Regions from separate parts of the Cytobacillus pseudoceanisediminis genome, predicted to be linked through region 1. Evidence: a T-box and tRNA genes for the amino acid it is inferred to sense, from the RefSeq annotation. Region 1 holds a T-box; the other holds one or more tRNA genes.
What was found. A T-box is a leader RNA that pairs with one kind of tRNA and senses whether it is charged. The one in region 1 lies ahead of serS (serine--tRNA ligase), so its partner is inferred to be a tRNA-Ser.

Region 1 (7,779 bases):
CTTATCAGCCAAATATTGATAAATCAGATATGGCCCCTTTGAGGATGTAATCTGTAGAAAAGTCTGAATAAAAGGATAGTCTTTATTAGGCATCATTTTGATGAGTTCGCTCCACCATTCTGTTTCGTAGCGGGCAATCATGCTTAAATTATACAGCAGCAGGAAATGAATAAGAAGTTCAGGAAAATCAATCAGACCGTCTTTAGCAAGCGGAAAGAAAAACTTTCCGGCATCAAGACTATATCTTAAGGGCTTATAATTATATGTATTCAAGTTTTTTGCAGAAAATTTAAGGTCTAATCCCGCTGACTCCTGAAAGCATATATTAAAGTCTGATTTTGACTGCAGGTATTCAACAAAGCGGGACTCGGTCATATGAAAGCGATCGAGGATCATTCTTGGCAAAATGAATACATCCTTTTCCAGCTCTGCTTCAAGAAAAGTAGTTCGGCCCTCTGTCTGGCTGTACAAATAGTTAAGCTCGGGAATTTGGCCAAATAACTCTCCCATCGTTGTTTTTTCGCCTTCCAAATGTTTCATGTGGAACAATTTTTCTCCCATATAGGGGAAAAGCCCGCTTTTTTGAAATTTCACTTCGTCCTGAAAAAAATTATATTGCTGCTTTTTTCTTTTCCTGGTGGAGACCCCGTGTGCCAAAACAGAAGTGGTTTCCGGATAATTAGGGTCTACTGTCAGAATGCAGGCCTTGACAAGGTGAACAAGTCCATAAAAAAAGAGAATCGGCTTGATAACCAATGGTGCCTTCTCTGCCTGCTCGTAGTATACTTGTCCGTGTTCTAGATAGTATATAAAAGGGTAACTGTTTTCATAGCTCTTTTGTTCAGCCTGATCCAGGTTTTGCTTTTGGTAGCATTTCTTTAAAAATTCCTGTGAAGTGTTCGCAGAAAAGAAGTATAAAAAGGAGTTTTTAAGGTCAAATGAATGTATCACAGTGAAACCTCCGAATCTTTTGAAAAATCCAACATATTAATCCGTCCTTGACAGTATTTTGTCCAATTGATAACCTACTAATAATATTTTCGAGTCCAGGAGGTCAAAAAAGATGTGGGAAACTAAGTTTGCAAAAGAAGGTTTAACTTTTGATGATGTTTTACTGGTTCCATCGAAATCAGAGGTGCTTCCTCGTGATGTCAGCCTTAAAGTAAATTTGACTGAAAAGATTGCACTCAACATTCCAGTAATCAGTGCCGGAATGGATACGGTAACTGAAGCTGAAATGGCGATCGCTATGGCTCGCCAGGGCGGTTTGGGGGTTATCCATAAGAACATGTCCATTGAACAGCAGGCTGATCAGGTGGATAAAGTAAAGCGTTCAGAAAGCGGCGTTATTACTGACCCATTCTTTCTAACTCCAGAACAGCAGGTATTTGACGCAGAGCATTTAATGGGCAAGTACCGGATTTCCGGTGTGCCAATCGTTAATAATAATGAGGAACAAAAGCTTGTCGGCATTCTGACTAACCGTGACCTCCGATTCATTCAGGACTATTCGATAAAAATTTCCGATGTGATGACAAAAGAAAATCTTGTAACAGCTCCAGTTGGTACCACTTTGGATGAGGCAGAAAAAATTCTGCAGCAGCATAAAATTGAAAAATTGCCGCTAGTGGATGATGAAGGTGTTTTAAAAGGTTTAATTACCATTAAGGATATTGAAAAAGTAATTGAGTTTCCAAACTCGGCAAAAGATGAGCGCGGACGCCTGCTGGCAGGTGCAGCGGTCGGCGTAACCGGCGACACGATGAAGCGTGTTGAAATGCTAGTTAAATCACATGTAGATGTCATCGTAGTGGATACAGCACATGGACATTCAAAAGGGGTGCTTGATACCGTACGCGAAATCCGGAACGCTTATCCGGACCTGGCCATTATTGCCGGTAACGTGGCAACAGCTGAAGCGACAAAGGATTTGATTGAAGCAGGCGCAGATATCGTGAAAGTGGGAATCGGGCCTGGATCCATTTGTACAACACGTGTTGTTGCAGGTGTAGGTGTACCGCAAATTACAGCTGTATATGATTGTGCAACAGAAGCACGCAAGCATGGCAAATCAATCATCGCCGATGGCGGAATCAAATATTCAGGAGATATCGTGAAAGCATTGGCAGCAGGCGGACATGCCGTTATGCTTGGAAGCCTTCTTGCAGGAGTTTCTGAAAGCCCTGGCGAAACGGAAATTTTCCAGGGACGCCGATTCAAGGTATACAGAGGAATGGGTTCTGTTGCAGCCATGGAAAAAGGTTCAAAAGACCGTTACTTCCAGGAAGATAATAAAAAGTTTGTTCCAGAGGGAATCGAAGGGCGCATTGCTTATAAAGGGCCATTAGCCGATACCATCTACCAGCTTGTCGGCGGTATCCGTTCTGGAATGGGCTATTGCGGAACAAAGGATCTTCACGACCTCCGTGAAAATGCCCAATTTATTAAAATGACTGGTGCAGGCCTAAGAGAAAGTCATCCTCATGATGTGCAGATCACAAAAGAGGCGCCAAACTACTCACTATAATCAATACAAAGCAGAAGAGGGAAACCTTTTCTGCTTTTTTTCGTCTCTGATAAAGATGATGGCAGTTTTTTAGCATCCTGCAGCGGAAATCATAGCCAGTTTAACAGAGTCATTTTATCCTAAAATATCCTGGGATCAAACCTAGGAAAATACTAATGCATAACTATGGGACAATCATGCCACGGGGCAGGCAGGAATAGGTAATTACTCTATCTATTCTTTGCACCAGAGTTATGATAAAATAACAAAAGTGTATTAAAACGTTGGAGGGCAGTAAATTGAAGAAAACATTTTACCGTAAGTCTATCGCTGGATTCCTTGCCTTGGTCATGATATTAGGTCTTTTACCTGGTATACATAAAGCTCATGCAGAAGATATCTTAAACATTAATGCAGATGCTGCTATTTTAGTAGATGCAGAGACCGGAAAAATTTTATATCAAAAAAATGCGGATAAAGTACTGGGCATTGCCAGTATGACTAAAATGATGACAGAATACCTGCTTCTTGAAGCCGTTGAAGAAGGCAAAGTGAAGTGGGACCAGGAATATGCAGTAAGTGAATATGTGTGGAAAGTTTCACAGGATCGCAATTTATCAAATGTCCCACTAAGAAGAGACGGAAAATACAATATCCGTGAATTGTATGAAGCAATGGCGATCTACTCTGCAAATGGTGCAACCATCGCAATTGCAGAAACGATTGCCGGTTCTGAGACAAACTTTGTTAAAATGATGAACGAAAAAGCTGCAGAGCTTGGATTAAAGGATTATAAATTTGTCAATTCCAGCGGTTTAAACAACCGTGATTTAAAGGGATCTCCTCCTGCAGGAGGCCCTGAAGAAGAAAACGTGATGTCAGCAAAAGATACAGCGATGCTGGCCAAGGAATTGATTAACCGATTCCCTGAAGTATTGGAAACAGCAAGTACCCCTAGAAAGACGTTCAGAGAGGGTACAGATGATGAAATTAAAATGGAAAACTGGAACTGGATGCTTCCAGAGCTAGTATATGGCTATGAAGGTGCAGATGGCCTTAAAACAGGTACGACTGACTTTGCCGGATACTGCTTTACCGGTACAGCCATGAGAGATGGCAACCGCTACATCAGTGTTGTCATGAACGCTAAAGGTGCGAATGGTCAGGCTACTTACAAATCCAGATTCGATGAAACAAAAAAATGTTCGACTTTGGTTTCAGCAACTTCACGAAAGAAGAAATCGTTCCTGCCAACTATCAGGTGAAAGGCCAGAAAACAGTGCCTGTTACAAAAGGCAAAGAGGACAAAGTAAAGATTTCTTCTAAAGATGCAATCGAAATGGTTGTAAGAAACGGGGAAAAAGAAAACTATAAGCCTGTTCTTGTTCTTGATAAAGAGAAATTAAATGAAAACGGCGAATTGACAGCTCCTATTAAAAAAGGAGAAAAAATCGGCTATCTAACGATTGAATCGAAAGAGGACGGGAAGATTGAGTTCTTGTCCGATAAAGGCAAAGGCAATATTCAAGTGGATGTCGTAGCCGCTGAAAGTGTTGAAAAAGCAAACTGGTTCGTGCTGACTATGCGCAGCATCGGAGGTTTCTTCGGGGATGTTTGGGGAAGTGTTTCCTCAACTGTAAAAGGTTGGTTTTAAGAAAAAGGGCTTTCCTGTCTTGACAGGAGCCCTTTTTCATTGCATATTTTCAATAGGGAAAATTCCTAGTAAAATAATCTATTTTCCTTTTTTTGAAAAATGATTTTTATCATAATATTTAACCCATCCAAAGCAGATGGTATTTATGAAGGGGGATAAACATGAAGACAGGTACAGATCGTGTTAAACGGGGAATGGCAGAAATGCAAAAAGGCGGCGTTATTATGGACGTTGTTAACGCCGAGCAGGCAAAAATCGCAGAAGAAGCTGGTGCAGTAGCAGTTATGGCACTTGAACGCGTTCCTTCTGATATCCGTGCAGCCGGCGGTGTGGCACGCATGGCAGATCCGCGTATTATGGAAGAAGTAATGGGTGCAGTTTCAATCCCGGTAATGGCAAAAGCGCGTATCGGCCATATTGTAGAAGCTCGTCTGCTTGAAGCGATGGGTGTCGATTACATAGATGAGAGTGAAGTTTTAACTCCTGCTGATGAAGAATACCATCTTAATAAAAGAGACTACACAGTTCCATTCGTTTGCGGATGCCGTGACTTAGGCGAAGCAGCACGCCGTATTGGTGAAGGTGCTTCCATGCTTCGCACAAAGGGTGAGCCTGGAACTGGAAACATCGTTGAAGCTGTCCGCCATATCCGCAAGGTGAATGCACAGGTGCGCAAGGTTGTCGGCATGAACGAAGATGAATTAATGACAGAAGCTAAGCTTCTGGGAGCGCCATATGAGCTTCTTTTGGAAATCAAGAGCCTTGGACGCCTTCCAGTCGTAAACTTCGCAGCAGGCGGCGTTGCAACACCTGCAGATGCAGCTCTAATGATGGAGCTTGGTGCTGATGGAGTGTTCGTAGGATCAGGCATCTTCAAATCTGAAAACCCTGCGAAATTTGCACGTGCCATTGTGGAAGCAACTACACATTACCAGGACTACAAATTAATTGCTGAACTTTCAAAAGAACTAGGCACACCGATGAAGGGAATTGAAATTTCTTCATTGGCTCCTGAAGCTCGTATGCAGGAGCGCGGCTGGTAAGGAGAATTGAACATGATAAAGGTTGGAGTATTAGGGCTGCAGGGCGCGGTCAGAGAGCATGTTCTTTCTGTAGAAGCATCCGGCGCCGAAGCTGTAGTCATCAAACGCAAAGAGCAGCTTGACGAGGTAGACGGGCTTATCTTGCCTGGCGGCGAAAGCACGACCATGAGACGCTTGATTGATAAATATGATTTTATGGACAGCCTTAAGGAGTTTGCGCAATCAGGAAAGCCGATGTTCGGGACATGTGCAGGCTTAATTCTTCTTGCGAATAATATCATTGGCTATGATGAACCGCATATCGGTGTGATGGACGTCCAGGTGGAAAGAAATTCATTTGGCCGCCAGCGCGAAAGCTTCGAGGCGGATGTTGATATTGCCGGAGTGGCAGAAGATTTTGCAGCTGTATTCATTCGTGCACCGCATATTGTGGAGGCTGGAGAGAATGTTGAAATCCTGGCCAAGCACAATGGCCGGATTGTGGCGGCGCGCGAAGGCAGATTCCTCGGATGCTCATTCCATCCGGAACTAACGGATGACCATCGCCTGACAGGCTATTTCGTTGAAATGATCAAAGAGTCCAAGCAATTAACAATTTGAATATTTTGGTTGCAAATGGAACATAATTGTAGTACATTATGAATTACAAAATTCTTATAGCTGAAAAGCAATGAGAGGAACTAGTAACAGGACTTTGTTCTAAAAGAGAGCCGGTGGCTGGTGGAAACCGGTGAATAAACCCTGTGAATCCATCCTCGAGCAAAGCATGGAACACCCGGTACTACTCGGGAAAAGTAAATGCTTTCGGTTAAAACCGTTATGGATTTAAGGTGGAAAGCTCATGCTTTCAACTAGGGTGGCAACGCGGGTAACTCTCGTCCCTTTTTTGGGGACGGGAGTTTTTTGTGTTTTAAACTATTTTCAGGAGGTACTAAAAAATGCTGGACATTAAGTTTTTAAGAGCCAATTTTGAAGAAGTGAAAAACAAGCTTCAGCACCGTGGCGAAGATTTAACCGATCTTGGAAAATTCGAAGATCTGGATGTAAAAAGACGTGAGCTAATTGTAGAAGCAGAACAGCTGAAGAGCAAAAGAAATGAAGTATCCCAGCAGGTGGCTGCCTTAAAGCGCGAAAAGCAGGATGCAGACCATTTAATCGCTGAAATGAGAGAAGTCGGCGATAAAATCAAGGCATTGGATGAGGAGCTCCGTACAGTCGAGGAAGAATTGGACCAATTGCTGCTGAGCATTCCGAACATTCCGCATGAAAGTGTGCCTGTCGGCGAAACAGAAGATGATAATGTGGAAATCCGCAAATGGGGAGAAGTCCGTGAATTTGATTTCGAGCCAAAGCCGCACTGGGATGTTGCGACAGATCTTGATCTCCTTGATTTCGAACGTGCGAGCAAAGTAACAGGCAGCCGCTTTGTATTCTACAAAGGCCTTGGTGCCCGCCTTGAGCGAGCCTTATTCAACTTCATGCTTGATTTGCACACAGACGAGCATGGCTATAAGGAGGTTCTTCCTCCGTACATGGTTAACCGTGCAAGCATGACAGGAACAGGACAGCTTCCGAAATTCGAGGAAGATGCATTCCTAATTGAAAGCGAAGATTATTTTCTGATTCCAACCGCTGAGGTGCCTGTCACCAATATGCATAGGGAAGAGATTCTGAATGCAGACGAGCTTCCGATAAACTATGCGGCATTTAGTGCATGCTTCCGTTCTGAAGCGGGTTCTGCCGGCCGTGACACTCGCGGGCTTATCCGCCAGCACCAGTTTAACAAAGTCGAGCTTGTGAAATTTGTTAAGCCAGAAGAGTCTTATGAGGAACTTGAAAAGCTGACAGGACACGCGGAAAAAGTCCTTCAGATGCTTGGCCTTCCATACCGTGTGATGAGCATGTGTACGGGCGATCTTGGATTCACAGCTGCGAAGAAATACGATATCGAAGTTTGGATTCCAAGCTATAACACGTATAGAGAAATATCTTCTTGCAGTAACTTTGAAGGATTCCAGGCAAGACGTGCAAATATCCGCTTCCGCCGCGAGGCAAAAGGCAAGCCGGAGCATGTGCACACACTGAATGGATCTGGCCTTGCGATCGGCCGCACGGTGGCAGCTATTCTAGAAAATTATCAGCAGGCTGACGGAAGTGTCATCATTCCGGAGGTATTGCGTCCGTATATGGGCAATCGCGAAGTTATAAAGCCTTAATTGAAGAGCGGGTTTTGATCCGCTCTTTTTTTATAAAAATAATGTTGACATGCCTATTTAGAAATGATATAGTATTTCTTGTCGATGCGGAGGAATACCCAAGTCTGGCTGAAGGGATCGGTCTTGAAAACCGACAGGCGGGTCAAACCGCGCAGGGGTTCGAATCCCTTTCCTCCTCCATTTTAATTGACATCTAACACGCGCATAAAAATTGGAGATACATAAAACCGCTGATGATCAGCGGTTTTTTTGTTATATAATTTCATTCTGTTGAAATTGACAGATAAAAATATTTTTGGAGGACCGGGGAAAGAATTTCGTCAGCGATTCTCATTTCTGCTAAGTACTCGGGGCCATTAA
Region 2 (7,779 bases), 850 kb from region 1:
GTTAAGTCCCGCAACGAGCGCAACCCTTGATCTTAGTTGCCAGCATTCAGTTGGGCACTCTAAGGTGACTGCCGGTGACAAACCGGAGGAAGGTGGGGATGACGTCAAATCATCATGCCCCTTATGACCTGGGCTACACACGTGCTACAATGGATGGTACAAAGGGCTGCGAGACCGCGAGGTTAAGCGAATCCCATAAAACCATTCTCAGTTCGGATTGCAGGCTGCAACTCGCCTGCATGAAGCCGGAATCGCTAGTAATCGCGGATCAGCATGCCGCGGTGAATACGTTCCCGGGCCTTGTACACACCGCCCGTCACACCACGAGAGTTTGTAACACCCGAAGTCGGTGGGGTAACCTTTTGGAGCCAGCCGCCTAAGGTGGGACAGATGATTGGGGTGAAGTCGTAACAAGGTAGCCGTATCGGAAGGTGCGGCTGGATCACCTCCTTTCTAAGGATATTTACATGAAACGTGACGTGTTTTGTTCGTTCAGTTTTGAGAGTTCAATCTCTCAATGAAAGATTCGTTCTTTGAAAACTAGATAATGATAATGAAGAAGCAATAACCGAGTAATCGCCATCTTAGTTTTTTCTCTTATTTTGAAAATAAGTAAGAGCACAAACCATGAGGACGATGAGCGGCAAGGAGATCAAGGAAGCGACCGAGTGAGCACCGGAGCGTACTTCAGTACGTGAGGAGCGGAGCGAGAGAGCTGACGCAGAGATCCGCAGTCGATCAGCGGCCGAAGTAGGTTAAGTTAGAAAGGGCGCACGGTGAATGCCTTGGCACTAGGAGCCGATGAAGGACGGTACTAACACCGATATGCTTCGGGGAGCTGTAAGTAAGCTTTGATCCGGAGATTTCCGAATGGGGAAACCCCTATCCGTAATGGGATAGGATCTTTACCTGAATACATAGGGTATAGAAGGCAGACCCGGGGAACTGAAACATCTAAGTACCCGGAGGAAGAGAAAGCAAACGCGATTCCCTGAGTAGCGGCGAGCGAAACGGGATTAGCCCAAACCAAGAGGCTTGCCTCTTGGGGTTGTAGGACACTCTACACGGAGTTACAAAGGAACGAGGTAAATGAACAGGTCTGGAAAGGCCGGCCAGAGAAGGTAAAAGCCCTGTAGTTGAAACTTCGTTCCCTCCAGAGTGGATCCTGAGTACGGCGGGACACGAGAAATCCCGTCGGAAGCAGGGAGGACCATCTCCCAAGGCTAAATACTCCCTAGTGACCGATAGTGAACCAGTACCGTGAGGGAAAGGTGAAAAGCACCCCGGAAGGGGAGTGAAAGAGATCCTGAAACCGTGTGCCTACAAGTAGTTAGAGCCCGTTAATGGGTGATAGCGTGCCTTTTGTAGAATGAACCGGCGAGTTACGATTACATGCGAGGTTAAGTTGATGAGACGGAGCCGCAGCGAAAGCGAGTCTGAATAGGGCGAATGAGTATGTGGTCGTAGACCCGAAACCAGGTGATCTACCCATGTCCAGGGTGAAGTCCAGGTAACACTGGATGGAGGCCCGAACCCACGCACGTTGAAAAGTGCGGGGATGAGGTGTGGGTAGCGGAGAAATTCCAATCGAACTTGGAGATAGCTGGTTCTCTCCGAAATAGCTTTAGGGCTAGCCTCATGTAGTAAGAGTCTTGGAGGTAGAGCACTGTTTGGACTAGGGGCCCCCATCGGGTTACCGAATTCAGACAAACTCCGAATGCCAAAGACTTATCCATGGGAGTCAGACTGCGAGTGATAAGATCCGTAGTCAAGAGGGAAACAGCCCAGACCACCAGCTAAGGTCCCAAAGTATACGTTAAGTGGAAAAGGATGTGGAGTTGCTTAGACAACCAGGATGTTGGCTTAGAAGCAGCCACCATTTAAAGAGTGCGTAATAGCTCACTGGTCGAGTGACTCCGCGCCGAAAATGTACCGGGGCTAAACGTATCACCGAAGCTGTGGATTGACATCTTACGATGTCAGTGGTAGGAGAGCGTTCTAAGGGCGTTGAAGCGGGATCGCAAGGACCCGTGGAGCGCTTAGAAGTGAGAATGCCGGTATGAGTAGCGAAAGATGGGTGAGAATCCCATCCACCGAATGCCTAAGGTTTCCTGAGGAAGGCTCGTCCGCTCAGGGTTAGTCGGGACCTAAGCCGAGGCTGAAAAGCGTAGGCGATGGACAACAGGTTGATATTCCTGTACCACCTCTTTACCGTTTGAGCAATGGGGGGACGCAGGAGGATAGGGTAAGCGCGCTGCTGGATTAGCGCGTCCAAGCAGTTAGGCCGGTAACGAGGCAAATCCCGTTACCACACAGGCTGAGCTGTGACGGCGAGGGAAATTTAGTACCGAAGTTCCTGATTCCACACTGCCAAGAAAAGCCTCTAGCGAGGGAAAAGGTGCCCGTACCGCAAACCGACACAGGTAGGCGAGGAGAGAATCCTAAGGTGAGCGAGAGAACTCTCGTTAAGGAACTCGGCAAAATGACCCCGTAACTTCGGGAGAAGGGGTGCTCATTAGGGTGAATAGCCCTGATGAGCCGCAGTGAATAGGCCCAGGCGACTGTTTAGCAAAAACACAGGTCTCTGCGAAGCCGCAAGGCGAAGTATAGGGGCTGACGCCTGCCCGGTGCTGGAAGGTTAAGAGGAGAGGTTAGCGCAAGCGAAGCTTTGAATCGAAGCCCCAGTAAACGGCGGCCGTAACTATAACGGTCCTAAGGTAGCGAAATTCCTTGTCGGGTAAGTTCCGACCCGCACGAAAGGCGTAACGATCTGGGCACTGTCTCAACGAGAGACTCGGTGAAATTATAGTACCTGTGAAGATGCAGGTTACCCGCGACAGGACGGAAAGACCCCGTGGAGCTTTACTGTAGCCTGATATTGAATTTTGGTACAGCTTGTACAGGATAGGTAGGAGCCTGAGAAGCCGGAGCGCCAGCTTCGGTGGAGGCGTCGGTGGGATACTACCCTGGCTGTATTGAAATTCTAACCCGCGCCCCTTATCGGGGCGGGAGACAGTGTCAGGTGGGCAGTTTGACTGGGGCGGTCGCCTCCTAAAAAGTAACGGAGGCGCCCAAAGGTTCCCTCAGAATGGTTGGAAATCATTCGCAGAGTGTAAAGGCACAAGGGAGCTTGACTGCGAGACCTACAAGTCGAGCAGGGACGAAAGTCGGGCTTAGTGATCCGGTGGTTCCGCATGGAAGGGCCATCGCTCAACGGATAAAAGCTACCCCGGGGATAACAGGCTTATCTCCCCCAAGAGTCCACATCGACGGGGAGGTTTGGCACCTCGATGTCGGCTCATCGCATCCTGGGGCTGTAGTCGGTCCCAAGGGTTGGGCTGTTCGCCCATTAAAGCGGTACGCGAGCTGGGTTCAGAACGTCGTGAGACAGTTCGGTCCCTATCCGTCGTGGGCGCAGGAAATTTGAGAGGAGCTGTCCTTAGTACGAGAGGACCGGGATGGACGCACCGCTGGTGTACCAGTTGTCTTGCCAAAGGCATCGCTGGGTAGCTATGTGCGGAAGGGATAAGTGCTGAAAGCATCTAAGCATGAAGCCCCCTCGAGATGAGATTTCCCATAGCGTCAAGCTAGTAAGATCCCTGAAAGATGATCAGGTTGATAGGTCAGAGGTGGAAGCGTGGCGACATGTGGAGCTGACTGATACTAATCGATCGAGGACTTAACCAAGTTATATGGTTATTACTCGGCAAATGCTTCTTCATACATTATCTAGTTTTGAGAGAATGAAAAATATGAAATTTTCTCTTGAAAAATCCTAAAAAGACGGTATAATAAAACTTGTCTTTGGAAAATAGTCTGGTGGCGATAGCGAGAAGGTCACACCCGTTCCCATACCGAACACGGAAGTTAAGCTTCTCAGCGCCGATGGTAGTTAGGGGCTGTCCCCTTGTGAGAGTAGGACGCTGCCGGGCGATAATAATGGAGGATTAGCTCAGCTGGGAGAGCATCTGCCTTACAAGCAGAGGGTCGGCGGTTCGATCCCGTCATCCTCCACCATTAATTTAAATGTACAAGCTGCCGGTGTAGCTCAATTGGTAGAGCAACTGACTTGTAATCAGTAGGTTGGGGGTTCAAGTCCTCTCGCCGGCACCATTTCAACGAGCCATTAGCTCAGTCGGTAGAGCATCTGACTTTTAATCAGAGGGTCGAAGGTTCGAGTCCTTCATGGCTCACCATTTTAATTTCATATTGCGGGTGTGGCGGAATTGGCAGACGCACCAGACTTAGGATCTGGCGCCGCAAGGCGTGGGGGTTCGACTCCCTTCACCCGCACCATTCTTTATGCGGAAGTAGTTCAGTGGTAGAACATCACCTTGCCAAGGTGGGGGTCGCGGGTTCGAATCCCGTCTTCCGCTCCATTTATTGCCGGGGTGGCGGAACTGGCAGACGCACAGGACTTAAAATCCTGCGGTAGGTGACTACCGTACCGGTTCGATTCCGGTCCTCGGCACCAGTAGAATTTAACATTGCGCCCGTAGCTCAATTGGATAGAGCGTTTGACTACGGATCAAAAGGTTAGGGGTTCGACTCCTCTCGGGCGCGCCATTATATACGGGGAGTAGCTCAGCTTGGTAGAGCACTTGGTTTGGGACCAAGGGGTCGCAGGTTCGAATCCTGTCTTCCCGACCATTTATTATTGGGGCCTTAGCTCAGCTGGGAGAGCGCCTGCTTTGCACGCAGGAGGTCAGCGGTTCGATCCCGCTAGGCTCCACCATATTTTAACACTTCGGCGGTGTAGCTCAGCTGGCTAGAGCGTACGGTTCATACCCGTGAGGTCGGGGGTTCGATCCCCTCCGCCGCTACCATTTAATTCATCGATGCTGGACCTTTAGCTCAGCTGGTTAGAGCAGACGGCTCATAACCGTCCGGTCGTAGGTTCGAGTCCTACAAGGTCCACCATTTTCATTTATACGGAGGAATACCCAAGTCCGGCTGAAGGGATCGGTCTTGAAAACCGACAGGCGGGTCAAACCGCGCAGGGGTTCGAATCCCCTTTCCTCCTCCATATATTTAATAATATTATCGCGGGGTGGAGCAGTCCGGTAGCTCGTCGGGCTCATAACCCGAAGGTCGCAGGTTCAAATCCTGCCCCCGCAATCTGGTCCGGTAGTTCAGTTGGTTAGAATGCCTGCCTGTCACGCAGGAGGTCGCGGGTTCGAGTCCCGTCCGGACCGCCATTTTTACAAAAAATAAATAATATGTGGCTCAGTAGCTCAGTCGGTAGAGCAAAGGACTGAAAATCCTTGTGTCGGCGGTTCGATTCCGTCCTGAGCCACCATTTTAGAACCTTATGCGGGTGTAGTTTAGTGGTAAAACCTCAGCCTTCCAAGCTGATGATGAGGGTTCGATTCCCTTCACCCGCTCCAAAATGGGCCTATAGCTCAGCTGGTTAGAGCGCACGCCTGATAAGCGTGAGGTCGATGGTTCGAGTCCATTTAGGCCCACCATTTTATATTATTGTTCCGCAGTAGCTCAGTGGTAGAGCATTCGGCTGTTAACCGAACGGTCGTAGGTTCGAATCCTACCTGCGGAGCCATATATGGGGAAGTACTCAAGTGGCTGAAGAGGCGCCCCTGCTAAGGGTGTAGGTCGGGTAACCGGCGCGAGGGTTCAAATCCCTCCTTCTCCGCCATATTGGCCCCTTGGTCAAGCGGTTAAGACACCGCCCTTTCACGGCGGTAACACGGGTTCGAATCCCGTAGGTCATACAAAAAAGCTGTCAACAATTTGTTGGCAGCTTTTTTGTTGTCTTTTCTGTTCCAGCCTGCCCTCGGTTAGTTGCTTCTCTGTTTTTTAATCAAACCTCTCTTCTGCCTTGCTTAATTTATTGCCTGGATTATTCAAATCGATTTCAGAAGATATTCCCGTATAGGGGCCTCTAAACATATCCCCGGTGGCCATAATCTTTCCATCCGGTGCTTCAAATATCGGAATTCTTATTTCATCTTTTGATGCCTCGTTTAATAAAAATTCCTCTTCTTTATTGCTCAAAATATTATTCTCCTTTCATTTTTTGCTTGCATACTTTGTTTTATTTTGTCTAAGTTTACCGGAGATTATGTCGAAGACTGTTAGATTGGGCAGAATGCTATCGGTTTTTAACGGGATTTGAATGTTGTTGTCATAAAATTAAAAAAACTTTTACAAGGATTTTTCTCACGTCTCACGAATATAACAGGAAAGTCAAAAGAAACGACACTGGGTGGGGAGAAGGATGGTAGTGGATACTTTGGTTCCAACCGATTACCAGCTGCATTTGTTCCATGAAGGGACATATTATGAGAGTCACCAGTTATTTGGTGCACATGTAGTTTCAAATGGCGGAGAAGTGATTACCCGTTTTTGCGTATGGGCACCGAACGCTGAAATTATCAGATTAGTCGGTGATTTTAATGATTGGAATGGAGAAGGCTATACCTTACATAGAGTGAATAATGAAGGTGTCTGGTTTATTCAGCTGGATGGAAACATGGAAGGTGCCTTGTATAAGTATGAAATTGAAACAAAGAAAGGGGAAGTGGTATTAAAGGCTGATCCTTATAGCTTTTTTCAGAAGTAAGGCCCAATACAGCATCTATAGTATATTCGCTTGACGGATATCAGTGGAATGACAGCAAATGGATGCAAAAAAAGAAATGAAGCCTATTTATACGGAGCCTGCAGTCATTTATGAAGTTCATCTGGGTTCGTGGAAGCAAAAAGAGTCTGGAAGTCTGTTTACATACAGGGAGCTTGCAGATGAACTCATTCCTTATGTGGTGGAGCATGGGTTTACGCATATAGAATTGCTTCCTCTAATTGAGCATCCGCTCGACGCTTCCTGGGGCTATCAGGGAACAGGTTATTACTCAGTTACAAGCCGTTACGGCAGCCCGCATGATTTTATGTATTTTGTTGATCAGTGCCATCAGCAGGGTGTTGGGGTCATTCTGGACTGGGTACCGGGACACTTCTGCAAAGATGCCCACGGCCTTTACCAGTTTGATGGATCGTATTTGTATGAGTATGAAACAGAAGGCGACAGAGAGAACCGAGTATGGGGGACAGCTAATTTTGACCTGAGCAAAAATGAAGTTCAAAGCTTTCTTATTTCCAACGCTGTTTTTTGGATGGAAAAATATCATATTGATGGCTTTCGGGTTGATGCGGTGGCTAATATTATCTATTGGCCTAACCGGGATGGAAAGACAGAAAATCCATTCGGCACCCGTTTTCTGCAAAACTTAAATAAAGTTGTTTCGCAATATGATTCTTCCTTTCTCATGATGGCAGAGGATTCAACAGACTGGCCGCAAGTGACTGCACCAGTCCATTATGGAGGGCTGGGTTTTCATTACAAGTGGAATATGGGCTGGATGAATGACGTTCTTACATATATGGAAACAGCACCTGAGAGGCGATCTGATGTTCATGGAAAGATGACTTTTTCGCTTTTGTATGCTTTTACGGAAAACTTCATACTGCCTTTTTCACATGATGAAGTTGTCCATGGAAAGAAATCGCTGCTTGATAAAATGCCCGGAGATTACTGGCAAAAATTTGCGCAATTCAGGCTCCTGCTTGGCTACATGATTGCCCACCCCGGCAAGAAGCTTCTTTTCATGGGGAGCGAACTTGGGCAGTTTTCCGAATGGAAAGACAAAGAACAGCTTGATTGGCATCTGCTTGATTACGAGATGCATAAAAAGGCAAATGATTATGTGAAAGAATTAATAAAGGTTTATAAACGTTCAAAGGCTCTTTTTGAGCTTGATCACC

Region 2: it encodes a tRNA-Ser, which carries the amino acid that the T-box ahead of serS (serine--tRNA ligase) is inferred to sense. The anticodon was not compared.

What each region holds. Positions count from the first base shown of each region.
Region 1 covers NZ_CP097349.1:4,127,789-4,135,567, reverse strand. Annotated here, with positions in the region: gene M5V91_RS22370 (YaaC family protein) at 1-951, opposite strand, end outside; gene guaB (IMP dehydrogenase) at 1,064-2,527, shown strand; partial or broken gene M5V91_RS22360 (D-alanyl-D-alanine carboxypeptidase family protein) at 2,806-4,160, shown strand; gene pdxS (pyridoxal 5'-phosphate synthase lyase subunit PdxS) at 4,322-5,203, shown strand; gene pdxT (pyridoxal 5'-phosphate synthase glutaminase subunit PdxT) at 5,216-5,803, shown strand; T-box leader at 5,865-6,089, shown strand; gene serS (serine--tRNA ligase) at 6,142-7,419, shown strand; tRNA gene M5V91_RS22340 (tRNA-Ser) at 7,508-7,599, shown strand.
Region 2 covers NZ_CP097349.1:4,981,017-4,988,795, forward strand. Annotated here, with positions in the region: rRNA gene M5V91_RS26560 (16S ribosomal RNA) at 1-453, shown strand, start outside; rRNA gene M5V91_RS26565 (23S ribosomal RNA) at 754-3,687, shown strand; rRNA gene rrf (5S ribosomal RNA) at 3,816-3,932, shown strand; tRNA gene M5V91_RS26575 (tRNA-Val) at 3,942-4,017, shown strand; tRNA gene M5V91_RS26580 (tRNA-Thr) at 4,038-4,113, shown strand; tRNA gene M5V91_RS26585 (tRNA-Lys) at 4,121-4,196, shown strand; tRNA gene M5V91_RS26590 (tRNA-Leu) at 4,212-4,296, shown strand; tRNA gene M5V91_RS26595 (tRNA-Gly) at 4,305-4,379, shown strand; tRNA gene M5V91_RS26600 (tRNA-Leu) at 4,386-4,474, shown strand; tRNA gene M5V91_RS26605 (tRNA-Arg) at 4,490-4,566, shown strand; tRNA gene M5V91_RS26610 (tRNA-Pro) at 4,574-4,650, shown strand; tRNA gene M5V91_RS26615 (tRNA-Ala) at 4,660-4,735, shown strand; tRNA gene M5V91_RS26620 (tRNA-Met) at 4,750-4,826, shown strand; tRNA gene M5V91_RS26625 (tRNA-Ile) at 4,844-4,920, shown strand; tRNA gene M5V91_RS26630 (tRNA-Ser) at 4,934-5,026, shown strand; tRNA gene M5V91_RS26635 (tRNA-Met) at 5,045-5,118, shown strand; tRNA gene M5V91_RS26640 (tRNA-Asp) at 5,122-5,198, shown strand; tRNA gene M5V91_RS26645 (tRNA-Phe) at 5,224-5,299, shown strand; tRNA gene M5V91_RS26650 (tRNA-Gly) at 5,314-5,387, shown strand; tRNA gene M5V91_RS26655 (tRNA-Ile) at 5,392-5,468, shown strand; tRNA gene M5V91_RS26660 (tRNA-Asn) at 5,483-5,557, shown strand; tRNA gene M5V91_RS26665 (tRNA-Ser) at 5,563-5,653, shown strand; tRNA gene M5V91_RS26670 (tRNA-Glu) at 5,658-5,727, shown strand; gene M5V91_RS26675 (hypothetical protein) at 5,815-6,012, opposite strand; partial or broken gene glgB (1,4-alpha-glucan branching enzyme) at 6,236-7,779, shown strand, end outside.